Regions from separate parts of the Nocardioides taihuensis genome, predicted to be linked through region 2. Evidence: riboswitches for the same ligand, from Rfam matches in the RefSeq annotation. Region 2 holds a riboswitch; each other region holds the start of a gene.
What was found. A riboswitch is a leader RNA that binds a small molecule or an ion and turns the genes downstream of it on or off. The one in region 2 is predicted to bind glycine.
Positions count from the first base shown of each region.

Region 1 (10,600 bases), on a different contig from region 2:
GATGGCGACCAGGTCGTTGACCTGCTCGGCGACTACTCGGCTGGTCTGCTGGGCCGTCGGCCCGAGGTGGCGGAGGCGGTGCGCGGGGTGCTTGACCGGGGGTGGGGGTACGGCGCGATGGGGGAGCCCGAGACGGCGTTCGCCCGGGCGCTGGTCGAGCGGTTTGTCTCGGTCGACCAAGTGCGCTTCACCAACTCGGGCAGCGAGGCGGACCTGATGGCGGTACTCACCGCCCGCCATGTCAGCGGGCGTGACCGGGTCGTCGTCTTCGACGGCGCCTACCACGGCGGTCCGATGACCTTCCTGCCCGGCAGTGCGCCGCTGCGGGTGCCGTTTGACTTCGCGGTCTTGCCTTACAACGACACCGCCGCCGTCGAGGCCGAGTTCACCAGTTGCGGCGACGAGATCGCCTGCGTCCTGGTCGAGCCGATGCTCGGCGCGGGTGGCTGCATCCCTGCCTCGCCGGCTTTCCTCTCGGCTCTTCGCTCACTCACCCGCGCACACGGCTCTCTTCTCGTCATGGACGAGGTGATGACGTCCCGGCTGGCCGTCGGCGGGGCGCAGCAGGTGTACGGCATCCACGCCGACCTGACGGTGCTGGGCAAGTACTTCGGCGGTGGCCTTTCCTTCGGGGCCTTCGGCGGGTCCCGGCACGTGATGGCCGCGTTCGATCCAGCCCAGGGTGGTCTCACCCATGGGGGCACCTTCAACAACAACGCCTTCACGATGGCCGTCGGTTCCGCGGTCACCGAGCTGCTCGACGCCGACACGCTCAAGCGGCTCAACGAACGCGGGGACCGGCTCAGGGACCAGCTGGCCCAGGCGATGGCCCCGGTTGGATTCTGCGTGACGGGCGTCGGCTCCATGATGACGATTCGCCCCGCTCCGGGACCCGTAGAGCGGTGGTCCGACATCGCGGGTGTCGATCCCCGCTGGCGCCGCCTGCTCTTCCACGACCTGCTCGCCCGGGGCTACTACATAGCAGAGCGCGGCTACCTGGCCCTCAGCCTTGCCCTCACCGAGCAGCACCTCGACGGATTCATCGCTGCAGCGCGGGCCTTCGCCGAAGAACACGCCGACCTCGTCGCTTCGAGGCCCAGGTAGAAGGGCTCGGAACCCGTCGGGTTCGTCTCCCACGACCCGGTGAGCCGCCTGCCGAGTAGCCTGGACAGTGAAGCTGCCCGAGGCCGTGACCCAGCCGCGTCTTCGCCGAATGAGTTCCTCAGGCAAACGGTTCAGGACCGGACGGGCGGCAAGGGCGCGCAGTTGCGGCTGGAATGACGCAACCTCCCTGGTGCGCGGAGTGCGGCATAGCGGATGTCCGCCAAGAACGTGGTCAGCGGCCGGATCCTAATGGACCCCTGGCCCTCATGGTTGACCAAGATTGCTTGGTCGACTAGCGTTTCACCTACACAACTGAAGACCATTCGCCGCTTGAATAACAGCGGGAGAGTCCTCGCTTTACACGAGCGAGGCGCCGAAGGAGCAACTCTCCCCGAGAATCTCTCAGGCCCCGTTACCGCTGTTGTGAGGCGAACTCTGGAAAGTCAGGACTTGTGTCCTGCACCCACGGTGCAAACCGCCCACTCGGCGGTGAAGCTCTCAGGTTTCCGATGACAGAGCGGGGAGGCCACTCATGAGGTGTCGCGTCAGCGACACCACGATCAGGAGCCTCCCGCTATGGCATTATTCAATGCAGAATCCTGCGACCGCGGTTTCGCTGGCCGTCATATTGGTATCGACGCCGACGGTCGCGCCAAGATGCTCGCCCAGATCGGATTTGCCGATCTGGAAAGCCTGGTGGACGCGGCCGTCCCACGAGGAATCCGCACCACCACCGGTCTTCGGCTTCCTGCCCCGGTCACGGAGGCCGAGGCAGCCGAGGAGCTCGCAGCCCTCGCCGGACGCAACGTCGTCTCGGTGCCGATGATCGGTCTCGGTTACCACCCCACGATCACTCCTGCCGTGATCCGACGCAACGTGCTCGAGGACCCGGCCTGGTACACCGCGTACACGCCGTACCAGCCGGAAGTCAGCCAGGGCCGACTCGAGGCGCTGCTGAACTTCCAGACCATGGTGGGCGATCTGACCGGTCTGCCGATGTCGAACGCATCCCTCCTGGACGAGTGCACCGCCGTCGCGGAGGCCGTGATGGTCATGCGCAGGGGATCGGCGTCGAAGTCCAGCAAGGTGCTGGTCGACACCGACACCCTGCCGCAGACCTTCGACGTTCTCCGGACCCGAGCCACGGCGGTAGGAGTGCAGGTCGTCGAGATCGACCCCGACCAGCCGCTGCCGACGGATGACTTCTTCGGTCTGGTGCTCTCCTATCCCGGCGCCTCCGGGGCTGTCCGCGACCACGAGCAGCTCATCCGCGCTGCTCACGACCGCGGCGCTCTGGTCACCGTCGCCGCCGATCTCCTGGCGCTGACGATTCTGCGCCCTCCGGGGGAGTTCGGCGCCGACATCGCGGTCGGATCGACCCAGCGCTTCGGCGTGCCCATGTTCTACGGTGGCCCTCACGCCGGCTTCATCGCGGTGGGTGACGGGTTGCAACGTCACCTGCCCGGCCGTCTGGTCGGAGTCTCTAGGGACAGCGACGGAAGGCCGGCGTACCGCCTGGCCCTGCAGACCCGGGAGCAGCACATCCGGCGTGACAAGGCGACCTCGAACATCTGCACCGCCCAGGTGCTGCTGGCGGTCGTGGCTTCCATGTACGCCGTGTACCACGGCCCCGACGGACTCAGGCGCATCGCCGAGCGCGTCCACGCGCACGCCACCGCGATCGCGAGCGGGCTCCGGGCGACCGGCATCCCGGTCGTGCACGGCGCCTACTTCGACACGCTGCTCGTGCGAGTCCCGGGTCGCGCCGATGAGGTGCTCGCCGCCGCCAACGCCAAGGGGCTGCGGCTGCGACGCGTGGATGCCGACCAGGTGGGCGTCAGCTGCTCGGAGGTCACCACGAGCGCCCACGTGGAACTGGTGCTCGAGGCGTTCGGCTCCCGTGCGGTGGCCGACGGGTCCGAACAGGAGTCCCAGGATCGGGTGCCCTCCTCGCTGCACCGCGACAGCCCGTTCCTCACCCACCCGGTCTTCCACGCCCATCGCTCCGAGACCGAGATGCTGCGCTACCTGCGCCGACTCTCGGCCCGCGACTTCGCGCTCGACCGCGGCATGATCCCGCTGGGCTCGTGCACGATGAAGCTGAACGCGACCACCGAGATGGAGCCGATCAGTCTGCCTGGCTTCGCGAACATGCATCCGTTCGCCCCCGCGGAGGACGCATCCGGCTACGCCGAACTCGTGCGCCAGCTGGAGGCGTGGTTGGCGGAGGTCACGGGCTATGCCGCCGTGTCGATCCAGCCCAACGCCGGCTCGCAGGGGGAGCTGGCCGGTCTGCTGGCCATCAGAGGCTGGCACCGGGATCGGGGCGAGGATCAACGGGACATCTGCTTGATCCCATCCAGCGCGCACGGAACAAATGCGGCGTCCGCTGTCCTGGCCGGCATGCGCGTAGTGGTCGTCGGTTCCCACGACGACGGCACGATCGACCTGGCGGACCTGGAGGAGAAGTGCGTCGAGCACACCGACAACCTGGCCGCGATCATGGTGACCTATCCGTCGACACATGGGGTCTATGAGGAAAGCATCACCCGGCTCTGCGACCTCGTCCACGCGCATGGGGGACAGGTGTACGTCGACGGGGCGAACCTCAACGCCCTGCTCGGTATTGCCAAGCCGGGCGAGTTCGGTGGCGACGTCTCCCACCTGAACCTGCACAAGACCTTCTGCATCCCGCACGGCGGAGGCGGCCCCGGGGTGGGGCCGGTCGCGGTGGCGGAACACCTGGTGCCGTATCTGCCGACCCACCCCCTCCATCCGGAGGCCGCCCGTCGCGCGAGTGATGGGAGCATCAGCGCTGCTCCCTACGGTTCGGCAGGGATCCTTCCCATCCCGTGGGCCTACATCCGGATGATGGGTGGGCCCGGATTGACCGAATGCACCCAGGTCGCCGTGCTCAGCGCCAACTACGTCGCCCAGCGGTTGGCGCCGCACTTCCCGATCCTGTTCACCGGTGCAGGGGGGCTGGTCGCACACGAGTGCATCGTCGACATCCGACCGGTCACCGCGAAGACCGGGGTCACCGTCGAGGATGTCGCCAAGCGCCTGATCGACTACGGCTTCCACGCCCCCACGATGTCCTTCCCGGTTGCGGGAACGCTGATGATCGAGCCGACCGAGTCCGAAAGCCTCGCCGAGCTCGACCGGTTCTGCGACGCGATGATCGCGATCGGCGCCGAGATCGAGCAGGTCGCCGCGGGCACGTGGTCGGTGCAGGACAGTCCGCTGCGCCAGGCGCCGCACACCCTCGCGGATGTCGTCGGTTCATGGGGTCGCTCGTACCCACGGGAGGTCGGCGTGTTCCCGGCCGGCATGGATGCCGACAAGTACTGGCCTCCCGTCGGCCGCATCGAGAACGCCCACGGCGACCGAAACCTGGTCTGCTCGTGCCCGCCGCCCGAAGCATTCGTCGCTGGACCGAATGGAACCCCGTCATGACGTCACGCTCCGTCGCGAAGGCCACGCCGCTGCACGACATTCATCAGCGGCTGGGCGCGACGCTCACGGACTTTGCCGGCTGGTCCATGCCGCTGAAGTACACCTCTGAGGTTGCCGAGCACCACGCGGTCCGGCGTGCGGCTGGCCTGTTCGATCTGTCGCACATGGGTGAGCTCGAGCTGAGCGGCCCCGGGGCCGGAGCCGCACTCGACTACGCCCTGGTCAGCAAGCCGTCGGGGATGCGAGTCGGACAGGCCCGCTACTCCATGCTCGTGTCCGCCGACGGGGGCATCCTCGACGACCTCGTCGTCTATCGACTCGACGAAGACAAGTTCCTGGTGGTGGCCAACGCGGCCAATGTGGCGACCGTGCACGAGGAGCTGGTGACACGAGCCGCCGGCCACACGACCGAGGTTCGCAACGCCTCGGCCGACTGGAGCCTGATCGCGGTCCAGGGCCCCTGCTCGCCGCAGATCGTCGCCGAGGCGACCGGGGATGACGTCTCGGGTCTCACCTACTACTCCGTCGCCCGGGCGAAGATCGGCACGCACGACGTGCTGCTCGCCCGCACCGGGTACACCGGCGAGGACGGTTTCGAGGTCTACTGCGCGGCCGGTGCCGCCGTAGAGATCTGGTCGAGGCTCAGCGACCTGGGCAGTCCGCGAGGGCTGGTCACCGCCGGCCTCGCCTGCCGCGACTCCCTTCGGCTCGAGGCGGGCATGCCGCTGTACGGCCAGGAGCTGACCTCCGACGTCAATCCGTTCGACGTCGGTCTCGGCAGGGTCGTGGTGTTTGACAAGCCCGGCGGCTCTGTCGGCGCCGACGCACTTGCTGCGGCCCGTGACGCCGACCGCACCCGCCGCCTGGTCGGTCTGTCGAGTGTCGGACGGCGCGCGCCGCGGACCGGCCACGCAGTGCTGCGTCCCGGAACCGGTGAGCGGATCGGGACGGTCACCAGCGGCGTTCCGTCGCCGACCCTCGGACATGCGGTCGCCATGGCAATCGTCGACGCGGACGACGTCGAGCCGGGCGCCGCACTGGAGATCGACGTCCGCGGGCGGACCGAGCAGGTCGAAGTAGTCAAGCTGCCGTTCTATCGACGCGATCGCTGATCCGCGTGCGGCAGCACCCCCCCCCCCCCCCGAGCGAACATCCACCAGTCCTAGGAGACCTTCCATGACCATCCCCACCGACCTTCACTACACCGAACAGCACGAGTGGCTCCAGCTCGACGGCGACACCGCGCGCGTCGGCGTGACCGCCTACGCCGCCGACGCCCTCGGCGACGTGGTGTTCATCGAGCTCCCCGACGTCGGCAGCAAGATCTCCGCCGGGGAAACCTGTGGCGAGCTCGAATCGACCAAGTCCGTCAGTGACCTCTTCGCTCCCGCCGACGGCGAGGTGCTCGAGATCAACCAGGCAGTCGTGGACGACCCCGCACTGCTGAACGACGATCCGTTCGAAACCGGATGGCTCTTCGTCATGCGCGTGAAGGGCTCGCCGCAGCTGCTGGACGCCACCGCCTACGCCGAGCTGACCGAAGCCTGAGATGAGCATGCTCGACGAGTCCCTGGCGTCCTACGACCCGGAGGTCCACGCCGCGATCCGTGCGGAGCTGGATCGTCAGCAGTCCACCCTCGAACTCATCGCGAGCGAGAACTTCGCACCCGTCGCGGTCATGGAGGCTCAGGGGTCGGTCCTGACCAACAAGTACGCGGAGGGTTACCCCGGACGGCGCTACTACGGCGGATGCGAGCACGTGGACGTCACCGAGCAGCTCGCCATCTCGCGGGTAAAGGAGCTGTTCGGCGCGGAGCACGCCAACGTCCAGCCACATTCCGGCGCCCAGGCCAACGCCGCCACGATGTCCGCCCTCCTGCAGCCGGGCGACACCATCCTCGGCCTCGACCTGGCACACGGAGGACACCTCACCCACGGCATGCGCCTCAACTTCTCCGGCAGGCTGTACGACGTCGTGGCCTACCACGTCGACGACACCACCTACCGCGTGGACATGGCGGAGGTGGAGCGACTGGCTCTCGAGCACCAGCCGAAGCTGATCGTGGCTGGGTGGTCGGCCTATCCGCGGCAGCTGGACTTCCCCGAGTTCCGCCGGATCGCCGACCTGGTAGGCGCCTACCTGATGGTCGACATGGCCCACTTCGCCGGCCTTGTCGCCGCCGGCCAGCACCCGAATCCCGTGCCCCATGCCGACGTGGTGACGACCACCACCCACAAGACGCTGGGCGGCCCCCGAGGTGGCGTCATCCTCACGAACCGGTCGGACCTTGCCAAGAAGATCAACAGCGCAGTCTTCCCGGGACAGCAGGGTGGCCCCCTCGAGCATGTCATCGCGGCGAAGGCGGTGGGCTTCAAGCTGGCTGCGTCGCCGGAGTTCCGCGAGCGCCAGATCCGGACCCTGCAGGGTGCGAGCATCATCGCGCGTCGACTGACGGCCTCGGACATGGCGGAGGCCGGGGTGTCGGTGCTCACCGGAGGCACCGAGGTCCATCTGGTGCTCGTCGACCTTCGTGACTCCGAACTGGACGGCCAGCAGGCCGAGGACCGGCTCCATGGGATCGGACTGACCGTGAACCGGAACGCGGTCCCGTTCGATCCGCGACCTCCCATGGTCACGTCCGGGTTGCGGATCGGTACTCCGGCTCTCGCTACGCGGGGCTTCACCGTGGAGGACTTCGCCGAGGTCGCCGACGTGATCGCGGAGGCGCTCGTACCCGCGTTCGACGAAGGCACGGCGTCCAAGCTGCGGAACCGTGTGTCCGCGCTGGCCGCTGCGCGGCCGCTGTACCCGGACCTGTGAGATGACCACCGCAACCGCCGGTTTGGCGCCCGAGGGCCGCAAGCTCCTGAGGCTCGAGGTGCGCAACGCCGAGACCCCCATCGAGCGCAAGCCGGAGTGGATCAAGACGCGGGCGAAGATGGGGCCCGAGTTCAAGCAGCTCCAGGGCCTCGTGAAGTCCGAGGGGCTGCACACGGTGTGCCAGGAGGCGGGCTGCCCCAACATCTACGAGTGCTGGGAGGACCGCGAGGCGACCTTCCTCATCGGCGGCGACCAGTGCACGCGGCGCTGCGACTTCTGTCAGATCGACACCGGCAAGCCGCAGCCGCTGGACCGCGACGAGCCGCGCCGGGTGGCCGAGTCGGTGCAGAAGATGGAGCTGCGCTACGCGACCATCACCGGCGTCGCCCGCGACGACCTCGAGGACGGTGGTGCCTGGCTGTACGCCGAGACCGTGCGGGCGATCCACGCGGTCAACCCGGGCACCGGGATCGAGAACCTCATCCCCGACTTCAACGGCAAGCCGGACCTGCTGCGCGAGGTCTTCGAGTCGCGTCCCGAGGTCCTGGCCCACAACGTCGAGACCGTGCCCCGGATCTTCAAGCGGATCCGCCCGGCGTTCCGCTACGAGCGCTCCCTCGACGTCATCACCCAGGCCCGCGACTTCGGCCTGGTCACGAAGTCCAACCTCATCCTCGGCATGGGCGAGACCCGCGAGGAGGTCTCGCAGGCGCTGCGCGACCTGCACGAGGCCGGCTGCGAGCTGGTCACGATCACGCAGTACCTCCGCCCCTCGCCGCGCCACCACCCGGTCGAGCGCTGGGTCAAGCCCGAGGAGTTCGTCGAGCTCAAGGACGAGGCCGACGAGATCGGCTTCTCCGGTGTGCTGTCCGGACCGCTGGTGCGCTCGTCGTACCGCGCCGGACGCCTGTACCACCTGGCCATGAACCGAAGGAGCAGCGATGACGCTCAGTGCATTTGATCTCTACTCGGTGGGGATCGGCCCCTCGTCGTCGCACACGGTCGGGCCGATGCGGGCCGCCAAGCGGTTCGTCGACGGCCTGGCGGCCGAAGGGATTCTCGGCACCGTGAGCCGGGTGCGGGCCGAGCTGTTCGGCTCTCTCGGTGCCACCGGACACGGCCATGGTTCGGCCAAGGCCGTCGTCCTCGGTCTGGAGGGGGAGGACCCGGCCACGGTGGACACGGAGTCGGCCGACGACCGTGTGGCTGGCAACCATGCCCGTCGCAGGCTCAACCTCGCTGGCACGCACGAGATCCCGTTCGATCCAGACACGGATCTGGTGTTGCACCGGCGCAAGTCCCTGCCCGCGCATCCGAATGGCATGATCTTCCGGGCCTACGACGCCGACGGGGTGAGCGTGGCCGAACGCACTTACTTCTCGGTGGGTGGCGGCTTCGTCGTCGACGAGGACGCAACGGGGTCCGATCGGGTGGTGCCGGATCAGACCCAGGTGCGCTACCCATTCACCTCGGGGGCCGAGCTGCTCGCCATCTGCAGCCGCGAAGGACTCAGGGTCAGTGACGTGATGCTGGCCAACGAGCTGGCCTGGCGCACCGAGGCTGAAGTACGCCGAGGCCTGCTCCACCTGTGGTCGGTGATGGAGGCTTGCGTCGAGGCGGGCAGCCGCCGCGAGGGTGTCCTGCCCGGCGGGCTCAAGGTGCCCCGGAGGGCGCCGGCTCTGTTTCGCGAGCTGTCGAGCGGCCGGGGATCCGCCGATCCCTTTCGGGTGATGGATTGGGTCAACCTGTTCGCCTTGGCCGTGAACGAAGAGAACGCGTCCGGCGGACGCATTGTCACCGCCCCCACGAACGGCGCGGCAGGGATTGTCCCGGCCGTCCTGCACTACTACGTCCAGTTCGTCCCCGGCGCAGATGAGGACGGCATCGTCCGCTTCCTGCTCACCGCCGCGGCCGTCGGCATCCTCTTCAAGGAGAATGCCTCCATCTCCGGGGCGGAGGTCGGCTGCCAGGGCGAGGTGGGATCGGCCTGCTCCATGGCCGCTGGGGCGCTGTGCGAAGTGCTGGGAGGGACTCCTGCACAGGTCGAGAACGCCGCCGAAGTCGGCATCGAGCACAACTTGGGACTGACTTGTGACCCCATCGGTGGACTGGTCCAGATCCCGTGCATCGAGCGCAATGCGATCGCCTCGATCAAGGCCATCAATGCCGCACGCCTGGCTATCAACGGAGACGGTTCCCACAAGGTGAGCCTCGACAAGGCGATCCGCACCATGCGGGAGACCGGGCGTGACATGTCCACGAAGTACAAGGAGACCTCCCGTGGCGGACTCGCCGTCAACCTCATCGAATGCTGAGGAGCACCCCGTGAACGGCGACGGCAGCACCGGTGCGACGCGCGCGAAGCGCGGCATGGCAGAGATGCTCAAGTATGGCGTGATCATGGACGTGATCACCGCCGAGCAGGCAAAGATCGCCGAGGACGCCGGAGCGGTCGCCGTGATGGCGCTGGAACGGGTGCCCGCCGACATCCGCGTGCAGGGCGGGATCCCCCGGATGAGCGACCCAGACCTGATCGACTCGATCATCGCGGCGGTGTCGATCCCGGTGATGGCCAAGGCCCGGATCACGCCCGCGGTGGCCAGGTGGGTCTTGCTGGTGCCGGGCGGTCCCAGGAACATCACGATCTGCTTGCCGGCGATGAAGTCCAGGGTGCCCAGGTGGGCGATCACGTCGCGCTTGAAGCCCGCGGGCGGGGTGGAAGTCGAACTCCTCCAGGCTCTTGCGGGCCGGGAATCGGGCGGCCCGGATCCGGCCCACGCCGCCGTGGGACTCGCGCGCGGAGATCTCGCGCTCAGGCAGGCGACCAGGAACCTCCACAGGGTCACGCAGGGGTTCATTTTCGATCAGGGGCTGGTTTCACCCTCGTCGACAAAGGCCAGCGCGGCGCAGGTAACCCGACGGCCAGTCCGGCCTGGCCGCCACCGACCACCGCGACGTCAATCTCCTCGGTCACGTCATCTCTCAAGACAGTGCACGGCGCCCGACGTACCCGCGCCGGCCGCGATCAGCGGCAGACGAGGTCGGCACATATGGTCGACTCGTGCCTATGAGGCAGTCCGCGACCGTCGTGCTCATTCCTCGAGCCTAGCCACGGCACGCTGTCCTGAGACGCGACTTGGCCAACGACATCGCCCCTGTCAACGTGCACCCATGTCGAACTCTGCTGTCGCGGTCCGCGAGCTGCCGCTCGCCAAAGAT
Region 1 is NZ_JBHSKD010000001.1:5,315-15,914, reverse strand. Features, by position in the region: gene ACFPGP_RS00065 (aspartate aminotransferase family protein) at 1-1,104, shown strand, start outside; glycine riboswitch at 1,436-1,532, shown strand; glycine riboswitch at 1,534-1,630, shown strand; gene gcvP (aminomethyl-transferring glycine dehydrogenase) at 1,681-4,560, shown strand; gene gcvT (glycine cleavage system aminomethyltransferase GcvT) at 4,557-5,672, shown strand; gene gcvH (glycine cleavage system protein GcvH) at 5,737-6,108, shown strand; gene glyA (serine hydroxymethyltransferase) at 6,110-7,381, shown strand; gene lipA (lipoyl synthase) at 7,383-8,342, shown strand; gene ACFPGP_RS00035 (L-serine ammonia-lyase) at 8,323-9,696, shown strand; partial or broken gene ACFPGP_RS00030 (pyridoxal 5'-phosphate synthase lyase subunit PdxS) at 9,752-9,994, shown strand.
Region 1: it holds a riboswitch for glycine, as region 2 does, so the genes downstream of both, gcvP (aminomethyl-transferring glycine dehydrogenase) here and gcvP (aminomethyl-transferring glycine dehydrogenase) in region 2, are expected to answer to the same signal.

Region 2 (10,600 bases):
CACCGCGCCTTCGGAGCCATGACCATGACCCGTCGCCCCGAGCGATCCAAAGAGCTCCACCTTGACGCGCAATACCTCATCGAGCAGATCTTCAAGCCGGAGGAGGTCGGCGAACATCTTGGCCGCCCGCATGGGACCAACGGTGTGTGACGACGACGGGCCGATGCCGACGGAGTAGAGATCAAAGGCACTCAGTGACACTGGACACGCCCTCCGAGTGCCTGGCGGTACAACCGCCCGGCCCGGTACGACGAACGGACGAGCGGGCCCGACAGCACTCCGGAGAAGCCGATCTCCTCGGCCTCGGCGGCCAGCTCGACGAACTCCTCGGGCTTGACCCAGCGCTCGACGGGGTGGTGACGCACCGAGGGGCGCAGGTACTGGGTGATCGTGACCAGCTCGCAGCCCGCGTCGTGCAGGTCGCGCAGAGCCTGCGAGACCTCCTCGCGGGTCTCGCCCATGCCGAGGATCAGGTTGGACTTGGTGACCAGGCCGAAGTCGCGGGCGGCGGTGATCACGCCCAGCGAGCGGTCGTAGCGGAAGGCCGGCCGGATCCGCTTGAAGATCCGCGGCACGGTCTCGACGTTGTGGGCGAGCACCTCGGGTCGCGACTCGAAGACCTCGGCCAGCAGGTCGGGCTTCCCGTTGAAGTCGGGGATGAGGTTCTCCACGCCGGTGTCGGCATTGAGCCCGTGGATCGCGCGCACGGTCTCGGCGTACAGCCAGGCACCGCCGTCGGGCAGGTCGTCGCGGGCGACGCCGGTGATGGTCGCGTAGCGCAGGCCCATGGTGCGCACCGACTCCGCGACCCGGCGCGGCTCGTCGCGGTCGAGCGGCTGCGGCTTGCCGGTGTCGATCTGGCAGAAGTCGCAGCGGCGCGTGCACTGGTCGCCGCCGATGAGGAAGGTCGCCTCGCGGTCTTCCCAGCACTCGAAGATGTTGGGGCAGGCGGCCTCCTGGCACACCGTGTGCAGGCCCTCGGACTTCACGAGGTTCTGCAGGTGGCGGTACTCGGGGCCCATCTTCGCCCGCGTCTTGATCCACTCCGGCTTGCGCTCGATCGGCGTCTCGGCGTTGCGCACCTCGAGGCGCAGCAGCTTGCGCCCGTCGTCGGGCCTTGCGAGCGCTGCGTTTGAACTGACCACCTCAGAGCTCCGGGTAAAGCGGAAACCGCGCGGCGAGCGCCGCCACACGTCCACGTAGGGCTGCGGCCCGGTCCTCGGAAAGGGGTTCACTCAGTGCCATGGCGATGATGTCGCCGACATCGGCGAACTCGCCAGCCCCGAAGCCGCGGGCTGCAAGGGCTGGAGTGCCAATGCGAAGCCCCGACGAGACCATCGGCGGCCGGGGGTCGAACGGCACGGCGTTCCGATTGACTGTGATTCCGATCGAATGCAGACGGTCCTCCGCCTGTTGTCCGTCCAGTTCGGAGTGCCGCAGGTCAACCAGGACCAGATGCACCTGAGTTCCACCAGTGAGGACGCTGATGCCAGCAGACTGCACCCTGTCCGAAGACAATCGCTCGGCGACGGCTTGCGCACCACCTAGAGTGCGACGCTGGCGATCGCGGAACTCCTCCGTTCCGGCAAGGCGGAGGGCGACGGCCTTGGCTGCGATCACGTGTTCGAGGGGCCCGCCTTGAAGACCCGGGAAGACGGCCGAGTTCAGCCGCTTCGCCAGATCGGCACGATCCGTCAGGATGAGTCCGCCACGAGGTCCGCCGAGTGTCTTGTGAGTTGTACTGGTGACCACATCGGCAAACGGCACCGGACTCGGGTGGAGGTCGGCGGCCACGAGCCCAGCGATGTGGGCCATATCGACCAACAAGTCCGCACCGACCGAGTCGGCGATGCGTCGGAACTCTTTGAAGTCGAGGTGCAGTGGGTAGGCGGACCAACCTGCCACGATGAGCTTCGGTCGATGTTCCTGAGCGAGACGTTCGACCTCGTCCATGTCGACTTGGAAGTCGGACTCTCTCACATGGTAGGCAACTGCGTTGTAGAGCCTGCCGCTGTAGTTGAGTCGCATGCCGTGGGTGAGATGCCCACCATGGGAAAGGTCGAGCCCGAGGATGGTGTCGCCAGGCTCGAGAAGCGTGAACATCACGGCAGCGTTGGCCTGTGCCCCGGAGTGCGGCTGGAGGTTTGCAAAGGTGGAGCGGAAGAGATCCTTGGCTCGCTCAACGGCGAGGTCCTCGATCACGTCCACGTGTTCGCAACCGCCGTAGTAGCGCCGGCCCGGGTATCCCTCGGCGTACTTGTTGGTCAGGACAGAACCCTGCGCCTGCATGACAGCGATGGGCGCGAAGTTCTCGCTCGCGATCATCTCCAGCGTGGTCCGCTGTCGGGTGAGCTCGGCTTCTATGGCGTTGAAAACCTCTGGGTCGGCGTCCGCCAAGGGCGAGTTCAGGCTAGTCATGTCGCTTCCCCGTCAACGAGCGCGGCGTATTCCGTCGCTGAGAGAAGTTGCGGCAGATCGTCGACCGTCACACGGAACAACCAGCCGTTGCCATAGGGATCCACGTTGACGACAGCCGAGTCGTCGATCACTGTCTGGTTGATCTCGCTGACTGATCCGTCGACCGGTGAGAACAGATCACTGACCGACTTCGTTGACTCGATCTCACCACAGGGACTACCCGCGCTCACGGCTGCTCCCGGCTCTGGCAGTTCGACGAAGACAATGTCGCCGAGAGCCTCGGCGGCGTGCTCAGTGATACCAACCGTCGCGACGTTTCCCTCGATCGACACCCACTCGTGCTGGTCGCTGTACTTGAGGTCCGCTGGGATGTTCATTGCTACTCCTTAGTCCTGTTTGACGCGCCGCGCTTTGCGCCGCGCTTGTAGAACGGCATGGGCACGATGAGTGCGTCCTCACTCGAACCGCGGATGTCGACGACCACCTTTTCGCCAATCCCGGCGTACTCCCTCTCGACATACGCCATCGCAATCGGGTGCCCCAGGGTGGGAGAAGGTGCTCCGCTCGTAACCCAGCCGACGGAACGTCCGCTGGAGCGGTCCGAGACCGCATATCCGTGCCTGGGGGCGCGACGACCGCTGGTAGACAGGCCGACCAACACATGGGTTGACGGGTTGTCCGCCTTGACTGCCAGGGCCATCTCGCCCACGAAACCACCGTCCTTGTCGAACGCGACAATGCGACCTAGTCCGGCGTCGAACGGACTGGTGGTCTTGTCGAGCTCGTGACCGTAGAGCGGCATTCCGGCCTCGAGTCGCAGCGTGTCGCGGCATGCCAGACCTGCCGGCCTAAGGTGGTACCTGTGGCCGCAGGCGGCCATAGAGTTCCATACCGCGACCGCGTCGTTAGGTGTGCAATAGACCTCGAAGCCGTCCTCACCCGTGTACCCAGTGCGCGCAACAAGCACGTCATGCCCCGAAACGGTTGCCTCAACGATCGAGTAGTACTTCAGGTCCCCGGTGTCGACCGAAGAACATTCGGCCATGATGGCGTACGCGTTGGGGCCCTGGACCGCGATGAGGCACCAGTGGTCAGAGGCGTTCTCGACCGCCACGTCGAACCCGTGACTCCGTCGTTCGAGTTCATCCGCAACTGTGTCGACATTGCCGGCGTTCGCGACGACGAGAAACTCCTCGTCAGTCAACCGGTAGACGACCAGGTCGTCGAGAATACCGCCGTCTTCGTCACAGATCATCGTGTAGCGGGCCTTGCCTTGCCCGATCCGCGACGGTCTGCCAACCAAGGCGAAGTCCAGGGCAGCCGCGGCGCCCGGGCCGGTGATCTCGATCTCGCCCATGTGGCTGAGGTCAAAGAGCCCAGCGGTGGTGCGCACCGCGTTGTGCTCCGCAGTCTCAGACTCGTAGCGGACGGGCATCTCCCACCCAGCGAACTCAGTGAAAGAAGCCCCGAGGGCTCTGTGCACCTCATAGAGGTCGGTGCGCCTGGTCATGCGTCGACTCCTTGACTCTCGAATGCTTCGGGCGGAGGGCAGGAACACACCAGGTTCCGGTCCCCGAATGCCTGCTCGATGCGGCCGACCGGGGGCCAGTACTTGTCCCTTGCGACGCCGGCGGGGAACGCCGCCGTCTCGCGCGAATAGGCGCGGTTCCACTCGCCGACAACCGATGTCGCGGTGTGCGGCGCCCGGCGCAGCGGACTCGCATCCAGCGACCAGGTCCCGTCCGCAACACGGTCGATCTCATCGCGGATCCTGACCATCGCGTCGACGAAGCGGTCGAGCTCCGCAAGATCTTCGGACTCAGTGGGCTCGACCATCAGTGTGCCGGGCACAGGGAAGCCCATCGTGGGTGCGTGGAAGCCGTAGTCGATGAGCCGCTTGGCGATGTCGTCGACACTGACGCCAGTGGCGGCTGTCAAAGGCCTGACATCCAGGATGCATTCGTGCGCCACCAGTCCGTCCTGACCCGCGTAGAGCACCGGGAAGTGCGTGCTGAGGCGCCGTGCAACGTAGTTCGCCGCAAGCACGGCCGCCTTTGTGGCGAGCGTCAGGCCTTCGGCGCCCATCATCCGGATGTACGCCCAAGGAATAGGGAGGATGCCGGCGGATCCGAAGGGAGCTGCGCTGACGGGGCCAGGGCCGGAGCGTCGGGACGGATCCGGGTGGAGTGGATGGGACGGGACGAAGGGAGCAAGGTGAGCGGCGACGGCGACTGGCCCCACGCCCGGACCCCCACCGCCATGCGGGATGCAGAAGGTCTTGTGAAGATTGAGATGCGACACGTCCCCGCCAAACTCACCAGGCTTGGCGACTCCCAGCAAGGCGTTGAGGTTGGCCCCGTCGATGTAGACCTGACCCCCGTGGTGGTGAACTGTCTCGCAGAGCGTCGAGATCTGGGACTCGTACACCCCGTGGGTGGACGGATAGGTGACCATGATGGCGGCGAGCTGGTTTGAGTGCTGCTCGCACTTCTCCTCGAGGTCGTCCATGTCGACGGTTCCGTCCTCATCGGAGGCGACCACGACCACACGCATCCCCGCCATCACGGCGGATGCGGCATTCGTGCCATGTGCACTCGCCGGAATCAGGCAGACGTCCCGGGCAACTTCGCCTCGCGATCGCAGGTAGCCGCGTATCGCCAGCAGCCCCGCCAGCTCACCCTGCGAACCCGCGTTGGGCTGAAGCGAGACCTTGGCGTAGCCGGTCACGTTCGCGAGCCAGGTCTCGAGTTGATGGATTAGGTCGAGATAGCCCCGCGCGTCCTCGATGGGCGCAAACGGGTGAAGGTCTGCGAAGCCCGGCAGGGACACGGGCTCCATCTCCGCCGTGGCGTTCAGCTTCATCGTGCACGATCCGAGCGGGATCATTCCGCGGTCGAGTGCGAAGTCTCGATCGCGGAGCTGGCGCATGTAGCGCAGCATCGCTGTCTCCGACCGGTGTTCTTGGAACACGGGGTGTGTGAGGAAGTCGGTCGTTCTCGCCAGCTTGGGCGGAATGACAGATCGTCTGTCCCTGACTCGATCGGTTTCAGGTACCTCGAATGCAGCCACCGCGAGCGAGACGTGCTCGTCCGTGGTCGTCTCGGAGCAACTGATGCCCACGTGATCGGAGTCGACTCTTCTCAGTCTCAGACCACTCTCGGCTGCCTTGCGGAGAACTTCGTCTGCGCCTTCTGGCACCTCCACCACGATGGTGTCGAAGAAGGCCGTTGTGGAGACAGTGAAGCCTTGAGCCCGCAGTGTGCCGTGAATCGACCGGGCATGAGCGTGCACACGACGTGCGATCTCTCGGAGACCGTCGGAACCGTGGTAGACGGCGTACATCGAGGCCACTACGGCGAGAAGCACCTGTGCCGTGCAGATGTTCGACGTCGCCTTGTCCCGTCGGATGTGCTGCTCCCGAGTCTGAAGTGCGAGTCGGTATGCAGGGCGCCCCTCATCGTCGACGGAGACGCCAACGAGTCGACCGGGAAGGTGACGCTCGAGACCGCTGCGCACGCTCAGGAAGGCGGCATGGGGTCCCCCGTAGAAGAGCGGGACGCCAAACCGCTGCGTCGATCCAACCGTCAGGTCTGCCCCGAACTCGCCGGGCGGCTTGAGAAGCGTCAACGCCAATAGGTCGGTCGCCACCGCCGCCTGAGCACCACGATTGTGTACCTCCTGGATGACAGGTTCTAGGTCCCTGATCTCGCCGGAAGACCCGGGGTAGCTCGCTATCAGGCCGAAGAACTCGCCTGTCGGGAGCGGTTCGTCCAGATCGACCACCTCCACCTCGACGCCGATCTCCGCAGCTCGGGTGATCAGGACATCGAGTGTCTGAGGGTGGGTATCGGCGTCAATCAACACCCGCGAAGCCTTCGACCGTGAAGCCCGCTTCATGACCATGACCGCCTCAGCGACGGCAGTGCCTTCATCCAGCAGCGAAGCGTTTGCTGTGGGTAGCCCGGTGAGGTCCCCGACCATCGTCTGGAAGTTGATCAGGGCTTCCAGCCGCCCCTGACTGATCTCGGGCTGGTACGGCGTGTACGCGGTGTACCAACCGGGGTCCTCAAGGATGTTCCGCCGAATGACAGCAGGCGTATGGGTCGGGTAGTAACCCAGCCCGATCATCGGCACAGCGACGCGGTTTCGGCCCGCCAGAGCAGCGAGCTCCGCGGCCGCATCCGCTTCGGACGCCGGTGCTGGAAGGTCCAGCCCGGTGGTGCGGATGCGAGACGGAACGGCGGCATCCATCAACTCGTCCAGCGAGGAGTAGCCGACTTCAGCCAGCATCTTCGCGATGTCATCGGGTCCGAGCCCGATGTGGCGACGATGAAAGTTGTGAGGGTACGACGAAGCGTCGTGAGTCATTGCGGGAGGCTCCTTCGTGCGTCCGGCAGCTCGCCGGACCCTGTAGGTGACCTCCCCGCTCTGTCATCGAAAACCTGAGAGCTTCATCGCTGTGTGAGCGACTTGCACCGTGGGCGCAGGACCAGGGTCCTGACTTTCCAGAGTTGCCTAGCCGAAGCGGTACGGGGCCTGAGAGATTCTGGGGAGAAGTTGCTCCTTCGGCGCACAACCCTTGGTGAGGGCTGTGACTCTCCCGCTTCAGATCATGCGGCTATGCAGTTGTGGCGCGCACACCGTAGGGGTGGGCCTCGTGGTCGGTCAAGGGCCTGACCCGGAAGCAGCATGCCGAGGTGTGCGTGCCGAAGAACTGCTGAGTCAGATGTGTCGCTGCGCTCCCGAGCGAGTGCGCGCCGGCCCAGACCACACGCCGACCTCGGACCGCGTCGCTGGGCGTGCTCCCCCGATTGACGAGGGAAAGTCCCAAGAATCTCGTGCAGCAACCTTGTGCTTGTCCAGTGACCCTTGTACGGTCCCTTTGTTCTTGTGCAGCGATCTTCATCACACTCGGTGAGGTTCCGTCGGAGGTTGACATGTCGAATGGCTCCACCACCTGGGGCGCGCCCGAGCGACTCATGCCTGAGGACCACTGGGACTGGAGCGTCCCTGTGCCGCTGTCTCAGGGCTGGAAGTGCGGGCCGTTCATCTTTGTCGGCGGACAGATCTCTGCGGACGAGCACGGCAAGACCATCGGCGTTGGCGACATCGAGGTCCAGACCCGAAACGTCTTTGAGAACATCCGCAAGGTCCTGAACGAGGCCGGGGCGGATCTGCACCACATCGTCAAGTTCAACACCTTCTACGCCTTCGAGGGCGACGGTGACGAGGTCCGTGAGTACTGGGAAAAGATGACGAAGACTCGGCTCGAATTCCTCTCCGACCCAGGCCCCGTCGGCACCGCAATCCGTGTCAGCGGCTTCGCGTTTCCTGATCTTCTCATCGAGATCGAGGCCATTGCCTACGTACCCGAGCTGGCATCAAGCATCGAGGAATGAGGAGCGCCACATGAAGGACCAAGCTGGTGCCGGGGTCGTCGAGACCCGCGGTATTGATTTCATCCCCGACGACGAACGTCACGGCTCGCCGTCAAGTCTGTTCTGGGTATTCGTGGGAGCCCAGTTCTCCTTCACCGTGATCGTCTTTGGGTGGCTGCCTGTGGCCTTCGGGCTGGGGTGGTGGTCCAGTTTCACCGCCATCGTGGTCGGTCTGGTCATCGGCACGATGGTGTACACACCCTTCGCCCTCTTCGGACCGCGCACGGGCACCAACAGTGCGGTCAGCAGCGGCGCTCACTTCGGAGTCGTCGGAAGGATCATCGGATCGATCCTGGCCATGGTTACCGCGGTGGGCTTCTTCGCCATCAGCATCTGGACCGGTGGAGACTCGCTCGTGGCTGGCGCCAACCGCCTTTTCGGCACGCCTGATTCCGACGCAATGGCGGCCTTGGCGTACGCCGTCGCTGCGCTCATCACGATCGCAATCGCCATCTACGGATTCGACACGGTCGTTGCGGCACAGAAGTTCGTCGTTCCCATCCTGGGCCTGGTGATGGTCGTCGGTGTATTCGCGCTTGCATCCAAGTTCGACCCCAGTTATGCGGGCGGCGCCTACCTGCTCGGCGACTTCTGGCCCACCTGGCTCCTCTCCGTAGCCACGGTTGCCTCGTTGCCGATCTCCTACGCGCCGTTCGCCAACGACTACTCGCGGTACATCTCCCGGCGCGTGCCCAACAGCAGGCTCCTCCTAGCCAATGGCGTCGGGATGTTCATCGGATGCGCGATCGCTTGCCTGTTCGGGGCCTACATGGCCTCCATTTTCGGCGCAGCGGAGACATCCTTCGTGGGGGGCTTCATCAGCATCTCGCCGACCTGGTTCGTCACCGCAGTCATTCTCTTCGGTCTGCTGGGAAGCTTCGGGCAGGGATCGGTCTGCCTGTACGGAACGGGCTTGGACTTCTCTTCCCTCATCCCGAAGTTGCCGCGAGTCTCGGCGACGCTTGCCGTCAGCGCCATCTCGCTGTTGCTGGTCTTCGTGGGGCGGTTCGTCTGGGACGTCGTCGACTCCATCTCGGCCTTCGTGATCCTCCTGGTGGTGATCCTCACGCCCTGGGTGATCATCAACCTGATCGGCTTCGCCTTCCGCAAGGGCCAGTACGACGTCGTGGACCTCCAGGTGTTCAATGCCGGCCAGCGTGGCGGCATCTACTGGTTCACCGGTGGCTGGAACTTCCGCGCCGTCGGCGCATTCGTGCCCGCGATCGTGGTCGGTCTTCTCTGCCTGAACACCACCCTCTACACGGGGCCGTGGGCGAATGTCGCCAATGGTGTCGACGTGAGCCTCCTCGCGTCGGCTGGCGTTGCCGCAGTGCTCTACCCCGCTCTCATGTTGATCTTCCCGGAACGTGGCGTGGTGCCGACCCACCTCAACGCCTCCCTCCCGAGCGCCCTGGAAGTGAACGGTGTGCTCGAGTGATTGACGCAGACCAGCTCGCGGCGTCGTACGAGCAGGAGGTTGGTGACCTGGCCTCTCGCCTGGTCCGCGCCAACAGCATCAATCCTCCCGGTGGCGAGGTTGAAGCAGCTGAGGTGGCCGCGGACTACCTGCGGGCGCAGGGCCTGAAGGTCAGCGTCGACGTCTTCGATGGCGCACGGGCCAACGTGAGCGCGCGCCTCGAGGGCGTCGGCCGAAGGCCCGGGCTTCTCCTGTCGGGTCACCTCGACACCGTGCCGGTGGCGAACGTCGGGAGCTGGTCGCGCGCCCCATGGTCTGGGGCGGTCGAGAGCGGCGTCCTGTACGGACGGGGCTCGCTCGATATGAAGGGCGGGCTTGCCGCCCTGTGTGTCGCAGCCGCGCGCTTCGCTCGAGCAGACGAGGCCCTTCAGGGGGACATCGTCATTGCGCTGACAGCTGGTGAGGAGACGAACAGTCTTGGGGCGCACCGGATGTGCTCGCAAGGCGGCCTTGGGCCGCTCAGTGGCGTCATCGTGGCGGAACCAACCAACCTCGACGTCGGCTACACCCATCGTGGTGCGCTGTGGTTGAAGGTCAAGGCCCGGGGGCGGTCGGCGCACGGGTCGCAGCCCAACGAAGGCGTGAACGCGGTGCGCCTGATCCTCGATTGGTTGGGCGACTGGTCCGAGATCGAGGCCATGGTCATCACCGAAGCGCATCCGGTGCTCGGGAAGAGCACTGCCTCTCTCAATCAGATCGCTGGCGGGCTCGCTCCAAACGTGATCCCTGACTACGCCGAACTGGTCCTCGACATCCGCACCCTCCCGGGGCAGGCGCACGACCTCCTGATCCGCCAGCTTCAGGGGAAGTCCGAGGCGGTGGAGATCGAAACCATACGCAACGCACCACCCCTGGCGACAGACCTTCGGGATCCGCTCGTCAACCACTGCAAGGAGGCGGCTCTAGGCGTGGCAGGCGAGGTGTCCCTGCGGGGCCTCCCTTACACCACTGACGCCGCGATCTTCGCAGAAGAGCTAGGTGTTCCGGCTGTCGTGATCGGGCCAGGGTCGGAGCGCCTGGCGCACACCGACAACGAGTCGATCAGTGTCGCCGAGCTCGCGTCTGCGGCCGCCATCTACGAGACCGTCATCCGTCGAGTCCTGATCTAGGTCACCAGGACCGCACCACAACGAGAATGGAGAGCAAGTCGTGACCAGGAGTCCATCGACGAAGGACCCGCACCCGAAGGGCGGCGCGCATCTTCTCGACCGCGGCGTGACGGTCGTTGACCTTACTCGCGAGATCTACCAGGGCATGCCGATCTTCC
Region 2 is NZ_JBHSKD010000003.1:90,501-101,100, forward strand. Features, by position in the region: gene ACFPGP_RS02925 (L-serine ammonia-lyase) at 1-201, opposite strand, end outside; gene lipA (lipoyl synthase) at 192-1,145, opposite strand; gene glyA (serine hydroxymethyltransferase) at 1,147-2,397, opposite strand; gene gcvH (glycine cleavage system protein GcvH) at 2,415-2,795, opposite strand; gene gcvT (glycine cleavage system aminomethyltransferase GcvT) at 2,798-3,928, opposite strand; gene gcvP (aminomethyl-transferring glycine dehydrogenase) at 3,925-6,786, opposite strand; glycine riboswitch at 6,934-7,031, opposite strand; gene ACFPGP_RS02955 (RidA family protein) at 7,356-7,817, shown strand; gene ACFPGP_RS02960 (purine-cytosine permease family protein) at 7,828-9,294, shown strand; gene ACFPGP_RS02965 (M20 family metallopeptidase) at 9,291-10,442, shown strand; gene ACFPGP_RS02970 (cyclase family protein) at 10,483-10,600, shown strand, end outside.

Region 3 (10,600 bases), on a different contig from region 2:
CGGCTGCCCGACCTCACTGTTCCGCGGCGTCCGCATCCTCAACACCACCTCCGAGGCAGGCCAGTGATGACCACCACCCCGCAGTCGCTGGTCGAGCACGCGCTCGCCTCCTCGACCGCCGACGACTGCATCGCGATCGTCCGCGACGAGACCAGCGCCAACCTCCGGTGGGCCAACAACACGCTCACCACCAACGGGCTCATGCACAAGCGCTGGGTCACGGTCGTCTCGTTCGTGCGCGGCGCCGGGGGCATGGCCGCCGGCTCCGTGACGGGCAGCGCCACGACGGCCGAGCAGGTCGCCGAGCTGGTCCGCAACGCCGACGCGGCGGCCCGTGCGGGCTCCCCCGCCGAGGACGCCAACGAGCTCGTGCGCGACGCGACGTCCCCCGACTGGGACGACGCGCCCGTGCCCACCGACATCCACGTCTACGACGCCTTCGCCCCCGCCCTCGGCGAGGCGTTCGGCCGCGCGCACGACGGGGGCCGTCTCCTCTACGGGTTCGTCAACCACGAGCTGACCACCACCTACCTCGGCTCGACCACCGGCCTGCGCCTGCGCCACGTGCAGCCGACCGGGCACTACGGCTGCACCGGCAAGACCGCCGACCTCACGAGCAGCGCCTGGGTCGGTGGCGCGACCCGCGACTTCACCGACGTCGACGCCCTCGCCATGGAGGCCGAGCTCGCCACCCGCCTCGGTTGGGCGGGCCGGCGGGTCGACCTGCCGGCCGGACGCTACGACACGATCCTGCCGCCGAGCGCCGTGGCGGACCTGATGATCGACGCCTACTGGTACGCCGGGGCGCGCACCGCCCACGAGGGCCAGTCGGTCTACAGCCAGCGCGGGATCGGCGGCACGCGGATCGGCGAGGAGATCGTCAAGCCCGGCGTCCACCTCTGGTCCGATCCCGCCGCCGACGGCCTGGCGTGCGCGCCGTTCGTGGTGGCCGCGTCGTCCGACAACGAGTCGTCGGTCTTCGACAACGGCCTCCCGCTCGAGCGCACCGACTGGATCCGCGACGGTCGGCTCACTGCCCTGCTGCAGACCCGGCACACGGCCGAGATGACGGGGCAGCCGGTCACCCCGGCCATCGGCAACCTCGCGCTGACGGTCGACGCCGCCACCGGCGACATCGATGACCTCGTCGCCGGGACCGAGCGGGGCCTGCTGCTCACCTGCCTGTGGTACATCCGCGAGGTCGACCCGCAGACGCTGCTGCTCACCGGCCTGACCCGTGACGGCGTCTACCTCGTCGAGGGCGGCGAGATCACCGGAGCGGTCAACAACTTCCGGTGGAACGAGAGCCCGGTCGACCTGCTGCGCCGCTTCACCCACGCCTCGCAGACCGTGCCGAGCTTCAGCCGCGAGTGGGGTGACGACTACTTCAGCCGGACGGCGACTCCGGCCCTGCGGGTGCCCGACTTCAACATGTCGAGCGTGTCGCAGGCGCTGTAGGCGCCAGGTCCGTCCGACGTCTCTGCCCACCGGGGCACCAGACGGAAGCGCGGGCGCGGATGAGCTGGGCGCTGTCGGCCAGCCATGTCCCGGGAACGTGCCACGAGTCGGGAACGGCAGGGCATCCCCCGTCGCAGCGGCTGGTCACGTCACGCTGGCCCGACGAATCTCGCCCGGTTCGTGAAGCTCGGCATGTGGGACGACGGCAAGATCGAGGTTGCTCGCGCACCGCTCGGGCAGGCGGACGGACCGCATCGGGTACGTCGGGGCGTGCCGGCTCGTCAGTCCACGAGCAAGGTCAGTGCCAGGGATGCCAGGTTCTGCAGCAGGAAGATCCCGGCGACGAACGAGCCGATCCACACGGGCATCCAGGCGTCACGCCGACCGGCCCGCGCCGCGTGCCGGGACAGCGGCACGGTCACGAGCAGCGGCAGCGCGAAGACGAGGCAGGCGGGCATGCCTGCCGCGGCGTAGACCCAGACGGGCACGTCCTCACCGCTCTCGTAGCCGAAGGCGGACATCAGGCCCTCACCGACCACGAACGCGAGGACGAACGACGGCACGTAGAGCGCCAGCGACCACCACGCCCGGCGTACGTCGCGACCGGGGTCGGTGGGCAGCGGCTTCTGAAGGGTCTCCATGACGGCCTCCTCTGCCTGCTTCCAGCCTCCCGCGCCGGGATGCGCCGGAACAGGGTCGAAGTGCCCCGCCCCCGTCCTCAGCCCCACCAGCCACGGAGGGCCGGGTCGCAGGCCGCCTCCCAGGCCACGGCGAACGCGTCGTCGAGCCGGGCGGCCTCCGCCCGCTCGGCGTCGGCCAGCCAGGCGTACGTCGTGACCGGCTCGCCCGCCGCGGCGGCCGCCGCGGCGACCCGGGCGAGGAAGTCGCGGGCCACGACGGTGTCCTGGCGCAGGCCGAGGACGGCCGTCAGCTCCTTGACGCGCTCGCGCAACGCCGTGGCCGTGGTTCCCCCGAGCTGCTCGACGGGCTCGAGCGCGTAGCGCATCCGCTTGGCCGCCTTCCGTGCCTCGTGCACCGCGAGGTCGTGGTCCGCCGCGGTGCGCCCGGCCTCCTCCGCGGCCAGCACCCGGCGCTCGAGGCGTCGCCACTCCCGGCGCAGCACGGGGGGCAGCGCCTCACCGGCCGGAGCTGCGGCGCCCGGCCCGGGGGCCGGGGTGGTCGTCAGCCCGGCCAGCTCCCGCATCAGCGCGTGCTGCCGCTCCGAGGCCAGCACCGCCGCCACCACGACGCTCTCCTGGTCGGTCGCGGCACGGCGTACGGCCTCGATCCGCTCGCTGACCGGTCCCGCGACGACACCGGGGGGCGCCGTGCCCAGCAGGCCGAGCACCCGCGGCACCACGACCTCGAGGTCGCGCGCGGGGCTCAGCGTGCCCGCGAACCACCGCAGCTCCGCCCCCACCGGATCGGTGCGCGGGCGGTCGAGCAGCGAGCGGTAGACCGTCAGCGTGGTGCGCAGCCGGCGCGAGGACACCCGCGCCTGGTGGATCCCGGTGGGCTCGCCGCGACGCAGGTCGTCGACCCGGCGTGCGACCTCCGCGACCTGGTCGCCGATCCAGCCGGCGAGCAGCTCACCGGCGGACTGCTCCGCACCGGTCACCGCGGGTGTCCGCCGGGGATCTCGACCTCGGGGTCGTAGGGCACGCGGGTGTAGACGAACGTCGCGCAGGTCAGGTGGCCCACCGTGCCGTCGGGGCGCCGGTGGACCTCGAGGCGCTCCCCGCGGTGGTAGCCCGACGTCCCCCTCCAGGCGCCGCGCTCGGGCACGAAGACCTCCTCGCGCTCGGCCAGCGCGAGGTTGTGCAGGTGCAGCGCGCCGTTGTTCCAGCGCGCCTCGAAGGCCGTGTTGCCCCAGAACCACAGGCCCAGCAGGTCGGAGGCCTCCCCCGGCAGGTCGGTGGTCGGCACCCACGGGTCCTCGGGCACGGGGTCCGGACCGGGTCCGAGGAGAGCGCGCGGAGCGCCGTCGGTGTCCAGACCGGTGGTCGCGTTGGCCAGCACCACCGAGCCGTCGCCGGTCCCGGGCTCGACGAACAGGCTGGCCAGGAAGCCCGGCATCGACCCGGTGTGCCCGACCATCGTGCGGTCGCCGAGGTCGAGCACGCGCAGCCCGAGGCCGTAGTCGGGGGCCAGGGCCGGCGTGCCCGCCTCACGCAGGCTGGCGGCGTCGAGGACGTCGGGGTGGCCACCGGCGAGGAAGCGCGCCCACCGGGCGAGGTCGGCGACCGTGCTCCACGCCTGCCCGGCGGGAGACATCGCCCCGGTGTCCTGGTGCGGCTCGGCGGTCAGCACGCCGTCGAAGTGGCCGACGCTGCGGCCCTCGGCGTGCGGCGCCTCCGGGAGGTACGACGTGCGGTGCATGCCGAGGGGCACCAGCAGCTCGGCCCGGACGACGTCCCACCACGTGCCGCCACGCAGCCGCGCGACGGCCTCGCCGAGCAGGGCGAACCCCAGGTTGCTGTAGTGGAAGAACTCCCCCGGGCCCGCCACCGCGCCCGAGCCGTCGTTGGCCGCCAGCAGCGCGTCGGTGGCGACCCCCGGCGACCGCTCCCACCACGGCCCGACCGGCTCGCTCTGCATGCCCGAGGCGTGCGTCAGCAGGTCGCGCACCGACGCCGCGGCGTACCCCGTCTCGGGCACGACCTCGCCGATCGGGTCGTCGAGGTCGAGCAGGCCGTCAGCCCGGCACCGCAGCACCGCCACCGCGACGAGGGTCTTGGTGACGGAGCCGATGCGGTACTGCACGTCGGACGGGTCGGGCCCGGGCACCGCCCCGGCACCACCCACCCACACCAGCTCCCCGCCCTGCAGCACGCCGGCCACCACGGAGGGCAGCCGGCCGTGTGCCTGCAGGTGGTCGAGGCGCGCCTGCCAGGAGCTCGTCATCGGTGCCGGGTCACGACTCGTCGAACGCCTCGGGCGGCGGGCACGCGCAGACCAGGTGGCGGTCGCCGTAGGCCTGGTCGATCCGCGCGACCGGCGGCCAGTACTTGTCGGGGTCGACGCCGGTCGGGAAGACGCCCAGCTCCCGCGGGTAGCCGCGGTCCCACTCGCCCACCAACGCGCGGGCGGTGTGGGGGGCGTGCCGCAACGGCGACTCCTCGGGCGTCCACTCCCCGGCGGCGACGCGGTCGATCTCGCGGCGGATCGCGATCATCGCGTCGCAGAACCGGTCGAGCTCGCGGAGGTCCTCGGACTCGGTGGGCTCGACCATCAGCGTGCCGGCCACCGGGAACGACATCGTCGGGGCGTGGAAGCCGTAGTCGACCAGGCGCTTGGCGACGTCGTCGACGCTCACGCCGGTGTCCTTGGTCAGCCCGCGCACGTCGAGGATGCACTCGTGCGCCACCAGCCCGTTCGGGCCGGTGTAGAGCACCGGGAAGTGGTCGCCGAGGCGCTTGGCGACGTAGTTCGCGGCCAGCACCGCGCTCGCCGTGGCCCGGGTCAGCCCCGAGGCGCCCATCAGGCGCACGTAGGCCCACGAGATCGGCAGGACGCCGGCCGAGCCGTAGGGCGCCGCGCTGACCGGCCCGATCCCCTCGCGCTGCGCGGGGTCGGGGTGCATGCCGTGCGAGGGCAGGTACGGCGCGAGGTGGGCGCGCGCCGCGACCGGGCCGACGCCCGGTCCGCCGCCGCCGTGGGGGATGCAGAAGGTCTTGTGCAGGTTGAGGTGCGAGACGTCGCCGCCGAACTCGCCCGGCTTCGCGTAGCCGAGCAGCGCGTTGAGGTTCGCGCCGTCGACGTACACCTGGCCACCCGCGCCGTGCACGATCTCGCACAGCTCGGTGATGGTCTCCTCGTAGGCCCCGTGGGTGGAGGGGTAGGTGACCATGATCGCGGCCAGCGTGTCGGCGTGCTCGGTGCACTTCGCCCGCAGGTCGTCGAGGTCGACGGTGCCGTCGTCGGCGGCCTTGACCACCACCACCCGGAGGCCGGCCATCACCGCGGACGCCGCGTTGGTGCCGTGCGCCGACGACGGGATCAGGCAGACGTCGCGGGCGTCGTCGCCGCGGCCCTGGTGGTAGGCACGGATCGCCATCAGGCCGGCGAGCTCGCCCTGCGAGCCGGCGTTGGGCTGGATCGAGACCCGGTCGTAGCCGGTCACCTCGGCCAGCCAGCCCTCGAGCTGCGTGACCAGTGCGTGGTAACCGGCGGCGTCCTCGGCCGGTGCGAACGGGTGCAGGTCGGCGAAGCCCGGCAGCGAGACCGGCTCCATCTCGGTGGTCGCGTTGAGCTTCATGGTGCACGAGCCGAGCGGGATCATGCCGCGGTCGAGCGCGTAGTCGCGTGCGGAGAGGCGGCGCAGGTAGCGCAGCATCGCGGTCTCGCTGTGATGGCGGGAGAACACCTCGTGGGTGAGGTACGGCGTGCGGCGGCGCAGCGGCTCGGGGAGCGCGTCGCCGGTGGCGTGGTCGAGCGCCTCGAGGTCGACGTCGTCGATCCCGAAGGCGGCGAGCACCCGCTCGAGCGTGCCGTGGGTGGTGACCTCGGAGGTGGTCATGGCCACCCGGTCGGCGTCGACGAGCCGCAGGTGCAGCCCGCGCTCGCGTGCGGCGTCGACGACCGCCTGTCCGCGGCCCGGCACGGAGGCGACCACGGTGTCGAAGAACTCGGTCTCGGCGACCTCGACCCCGTGGTCGGCCAGCGCGCGCGCCAGCACGGCCGCGTAGCGGTGGGTGCGAGTCGCGATCGTGCGCAGGCCCTCGGGGCCGTGGTGCACGGCATACATGGAGGCGACCACGGCCAGCAGCACCTGGGCGGTGCAGATGTTGGAGGTCGCCTTGTCGCGGCGGATGTGCTGCTCGCGGGTCTGCAGCGCCAGCCGGTAGGCGGGCTTGCCCTCGGCGTCGATCGACACCCCGACCAGGCGGCCGGGCAGGTGGCGCTCGAGGCCGGCGGCCACGGACATGTAGCCGGCGTGCGGACCGCCGTAGAACAGCGGGACGCCGAAGCGCTGCGAGGAACCGACCACCACGTCGGCGCCGAGCTCACCGGGCGCCTCGAGCACGGCGAGGGCCAGCAGGTCGGCGGCGACCACGACGAGGGCGTCCCGCGCGTGGGCGGCCTCGGCCAGCGGCCGCGGGTCGCGGACGCGGCCCGAGGTGCCGGGGTACTGCACCAGCACACCGCACAGCGGTCCCTCGGGCAGGCCGGCGTCGAGGTCGGCGACCACGACGTCGATCCCCATCGCGGCCGCGCGGGTGCGCACCACCTCGATGGTCTGCGGCAGCGCGTCGGCGTCGAGCACGAAGGGCCCGGACGCCTTGCGGTTGGCGCGTCGTACGAGGGTCATCGCCTCGGCGACCGCGGTGCCCTCGTCGAGCAGCGAGGCGTTGGCGGTCGGCAGCCCTGTCAGGTCGCCGATCACGGTCTGGAAGTTGAGCAGCGCCTCGAGCCGGCCCTGGGAGATCTCCGGCTGGTAGGGCGTGTACGCCGTGTACCAGGACGGGTCCTCGAGGATGTTGCGTCGGATCACCGGCGGGGTGAGCGTCGGGTGGTAGCCCAGGCCGATCAGCGACTCGGCCGGGCGGTTGTCGGCGGCGAGCGCGCGCAGCTCGCGCGCGACGGTGTCCTCGCTCGCGGGTGCCGGCAGGTCGAGGGTGTCGGCGGACCGGATCCCTCCGGGCAGCGCCGCGTCCATCAGCTCGGTCAGCGAGCCGAAGCCCAGCGTGGCCAGCATGGTGGCCTCGGCGTCCGCGTCGATGCCGACGTGACGGTCCGCGAACGGCGCGGCGGCGTCGAGCTCGGCCAGGGTGGGGTGGTCCGACACGGGGGGCTCCTCTGATCGCTGCGATCGGGTCGCCTCCCCCTCTGTCACCGTCCCGGGGTTGCCGGTGGGCTCCAGAGTTGCCTGGTCCGTGCGGTCCGGGCGCCTGAGAGGTTCCGGGGAGGAATTGCCCCTTCGGCGCTCCGCCGCAGCCTTGCGGCGGAGACTCTCCCGCACGGGATCGTCAGCGCGCCCAATCTACCACCGGGACGCGACGCGGCCCGGGTCCTGGAGGGGACCCGGGCCGTGTCGGTGGTCGCTCGGTGGTCGCTCGGTGGTCGCTCGGTGGAGCGGGGCGGTCAGCCGGTCTGGCGGGCGGCGCGGCGCGCCGCGAGCTCGTCGCCCGCGGTCGGTGACTCGTCGACCTCGGGAGCGGTGCGCTCGCTCGGCAGCTCGGCCAGCGTGCCCTCGATCTCACGCCAGACGCCGCCGATGGCGATGCCGAACACGCCCTGCCCGCCCTGGAGCAGGTCGATGACCTCGTCGTTGCTGGTGCACTCGTACACCGAGACGCCGTCGCTCATCAGGGTGACGCGCGTCAGGTCGTCGGTGCCGCGCTCGCGCAGGTGCTGCACCGCAGTGCGGATCTGCTGCAGCGAGATGCCGGCGTCGAGCAGCCGCTTGATCACCTTGAGGATCAGGATGTCGCGGAAGGAGTAGAGCCGCTGCGACCCGGAGCCGGTGGCGCCGCGCACCGTGGGCTCGACCAGCCCGGTGCGCGCCCAGTAGTCGAGCTGCCGGTAGGTGATGCCGGCGGCGTTGCACGCGGTCGGGCCGCGGTAGCCGGCGTCGCTGGGCAGCGGCGAGACGTCGTCGGTGAACAGCAGGCCCTGCTCCTCGGCTGCCTCGGCAGCCAGGACGGCCTCGCCCGACGCGTCCTGCTCGTGCTCCTTGGTGCCCATCGATCCTCCGCTGACCTACTCCGGTGCGCGTAACCCCGGGGGGAAGGGATCCGCCCGATCAGGAACGACCACAGCGGTGGAGTTACACCAGAGACACTTGAATGTAGGCCTGCGCCGGCGGGTGGTCAACGAGGTGGGCGGCGTGTCGCAACCCTCTACCTCAGGTTGAGGGTGAGGGTGGTCGGAGCTCCTGTCGGTGCGGATTGGTCACCAACCGCACTCCCCGGGGGCTGGATCTGCGGTTTGGTCACCAACCGCACTCCCCCGGCCCTGGACCCTGCGGATTGGTCACCAACCGCAATTCACCCGAGCACCCGCCCACCGCGGGCCGAGGGGTCAGCGGCTCTCGAAGTCCTCGGGCGAGACGTGGTCGAGGAACTCGCGGAACTTCTCGACCTCGTCCTCCTGCTCGGCGGGGACGGCGAGGCCGGCCTCGTCGAGGACCTCCTCGGAGCACACGATCCGCGAGCCGGTGCGCAGGGCGAGGGCGATGGAGTCGGACGGGCGGGCGCTGACCTCGGTGCCCGAGCCGAGCACCAGGGTGGCGAAGAAGACGCCGTCCTTGACCTCGGTGATCCGCACCTCGGTGAGCTCGTTGCCGGTGGCCACGAGGACGTCGCGCATCAGGTCGTGGGTGAGGGGGCGTGGAGGCACCACGCCCTGCTGGGCGAAGGCGATCGCCGTCGCCTCCACCGCGCCGATCCAGATCGGCAGGTAGCGGTCACCTGCCACCTCCCGGAGCAGCACGATCGGCTGGTTCGAGGGCATCTCGACCCGCACTCCCATGACATCGACCTCGCGCACGTCGACCACCCTACTCCCGGGGTGTGCGGACGGCAGGCGGTCGCGCCGGAGCGGTCGGGGAGGCCGGCCTAGGAAGACTTCAGGCCGGACTTGACGAGCGTCGCGTGCAGCCGCACGGAGAGCGCGGCGATCTGCGAGACGGCGTCCTCGGCCCGGGCGGCGGCCGACGCATCGCGGCCCCGGCGCAGCGGGGCGACGACCTGCTCGACCAGGCCCACCTCGCGGTCGGCGGCGGTCTTGAACGCCCGCAGGTGCCGCGGCTCGAGCCCGAAGTCGGAGAGCTCGCGGGCGGTCGTCGCGATCACGAGCGCGTCGGTGTCGTAGTGACCGGTGCCGGTCCGGGGCACGACCAGACCGTACTGCTCGAGCTGGTCGAGGAGCTCCTCGGAAACCTCGGCGATCTTCAGCAGCTCGCGGCGCGAGAGCCGCACCTTGTCGGCGCGGCGGAAGGAGTCGGCGCTCGGCAGGCCGTCGGCAGCGAGGGCGACCTTCGGCACCGTCGGCACCACGGCCTCGATCGGGGGCGGCTCAAGGCCGCGGTCGATCGCGTCGAGGTGCTCGCCGATCACCTTCAGCGGCAGGTAGTGGTCGCGCTGCATGCGCAGGATGTAGCGCAGCCGCTCGACGTCCTCGGGCGTGAACTTCCGGTAGCCGGCCGGGGTGCGCTCGGGCTTGATCAGCCCCTTGTCCTCGAGGAAGCGGATCTTGGGGATGGTCACCCCGGGGAAGTCGGGGCGCAGCCGGTCGAGGACCTCGCCGATGTTCATCCGGGACCGCGACGCGGCGACCGGCTCAGCTGCCATGCCCGCGGCCCTCGTCAGCCCTGGTGACCGGCGAAGAAGACGAGCCGGTACTTGCCGATCTGCACCTCGTCGCCGTCCTTGAGCACGACCTTGTCGATGCGGTCGCGGTTGACGTAGGTGCCGTTGAGGCTGCCGGCGTCGCTCACGGTGAACTCCTCACCTGCGCGGTGGAACTCCGCGTGGCGGCGTGACACGGTCACGTCGTCGAGGAAGATCTGGCTCTCCGGGTGGCGTCCGGCGTGCACCTCGTCCTCGTCGAGGAGGAAGCGGCTGCCGGCGCCCGGCCCGCGCTGCACGACGAGCAGCGCGTGCCCCGGGGGCAGCGCGTCGACCGCGGCGGCGTCGACCGGGCTGAGCTTGCGGTCGGAGGTGTCGACCTTCTCGCCGCCGGTGAAGGTGATCGTCGCCGTGGCGTCGCTCGGAGCCTCGTCCTGGGCAGCCTCCGGCGTGACCAGACGTGTCCCGCACTGCGCGCAGAAGCGTGCGTCATCCGGGTTCTGCCGGCCACAGGCGGTGCAGAACGGCATGGATCCTCCCCTTGCTCGTCGACCCTTCGCGGCCCCCGGGCCCGGGGACCAACCCTCACCAACGGGTTGAGGTTGATGGTTGCTCCGAACCTACCAGCCCCGATCGAGCCCGCGGGCACGGACGGAGGAACCTCGTCCGACCTCCGGCCTTCCCGGGGTGCGGGCCTCAGGAGTCGAGACCGGCCTGGTACGCCGCGGCGTCGAGGAGGCCCTCGACCTCGCTCGGGTCGCTGGGCACGACCTCGAAGAGCCAGCCCCCGCCGTAGGGGTCGTTGTTGACCAGCTCGGGCGTCGCGTCGAGCGAGCCGTTGACCGCGGCGA
Region 3 is NZ_JBHSKD010000009.1:162,428-173,027, forward strand. Features, by position in the region: gene ACFPGP_RS10285 (TldD/PmbA family protein) at 1-67, shown strand, start outside; gene ACFPGP_RS10290 (metallopeptidase TldD-related protein) at 67-1,458, shown strand; gene ACFPGP_RS10295 (hypothetical protein) at 1,740-2,099, opposite strand; gene ACFPGP_RS10300 (CHAD domain-containing protein) at 2,177-3,076, opposite strand; gene ACFPGP_RS10305 (serine hydrolase domain-containing protein) at 3,073-4,362, opposite strand; gene gcvP (aminomethyl-transferring glycine dehydrogenase) at 4,373-7,246, opposite strand; glycine riboswitch at 7,328-7,427, opposite strand; gene ACFPGP_RS10315 (MerR family transcriptional regulator) at 7,543-8,145, opposite strand; gene ACFPGP_RS10320 (bifunctional nuclease family protein) at 8,482-8,949, opposite strand; gene ftsR (transcriptional regulator FtsR) at 9,018-9,752, opposite strand; gene ACFPGP_RS10330 (FHA domain-containing protein) at 9,767-10,279, opposite strand; gene gcvH (glycine cleavage system protein GcvH) at 10,446-10,600, opposite strand, start outside.
Region 3: it holds a riboswitch for glycine, as region 2 does, so the genes downstream of both, gcvP (aminomethyl-transferring glycine dehydrogenase) here and gcvP (aminomethyl-transferring glycine dehydrogenase) in region 2, are expected to answer to the same signal.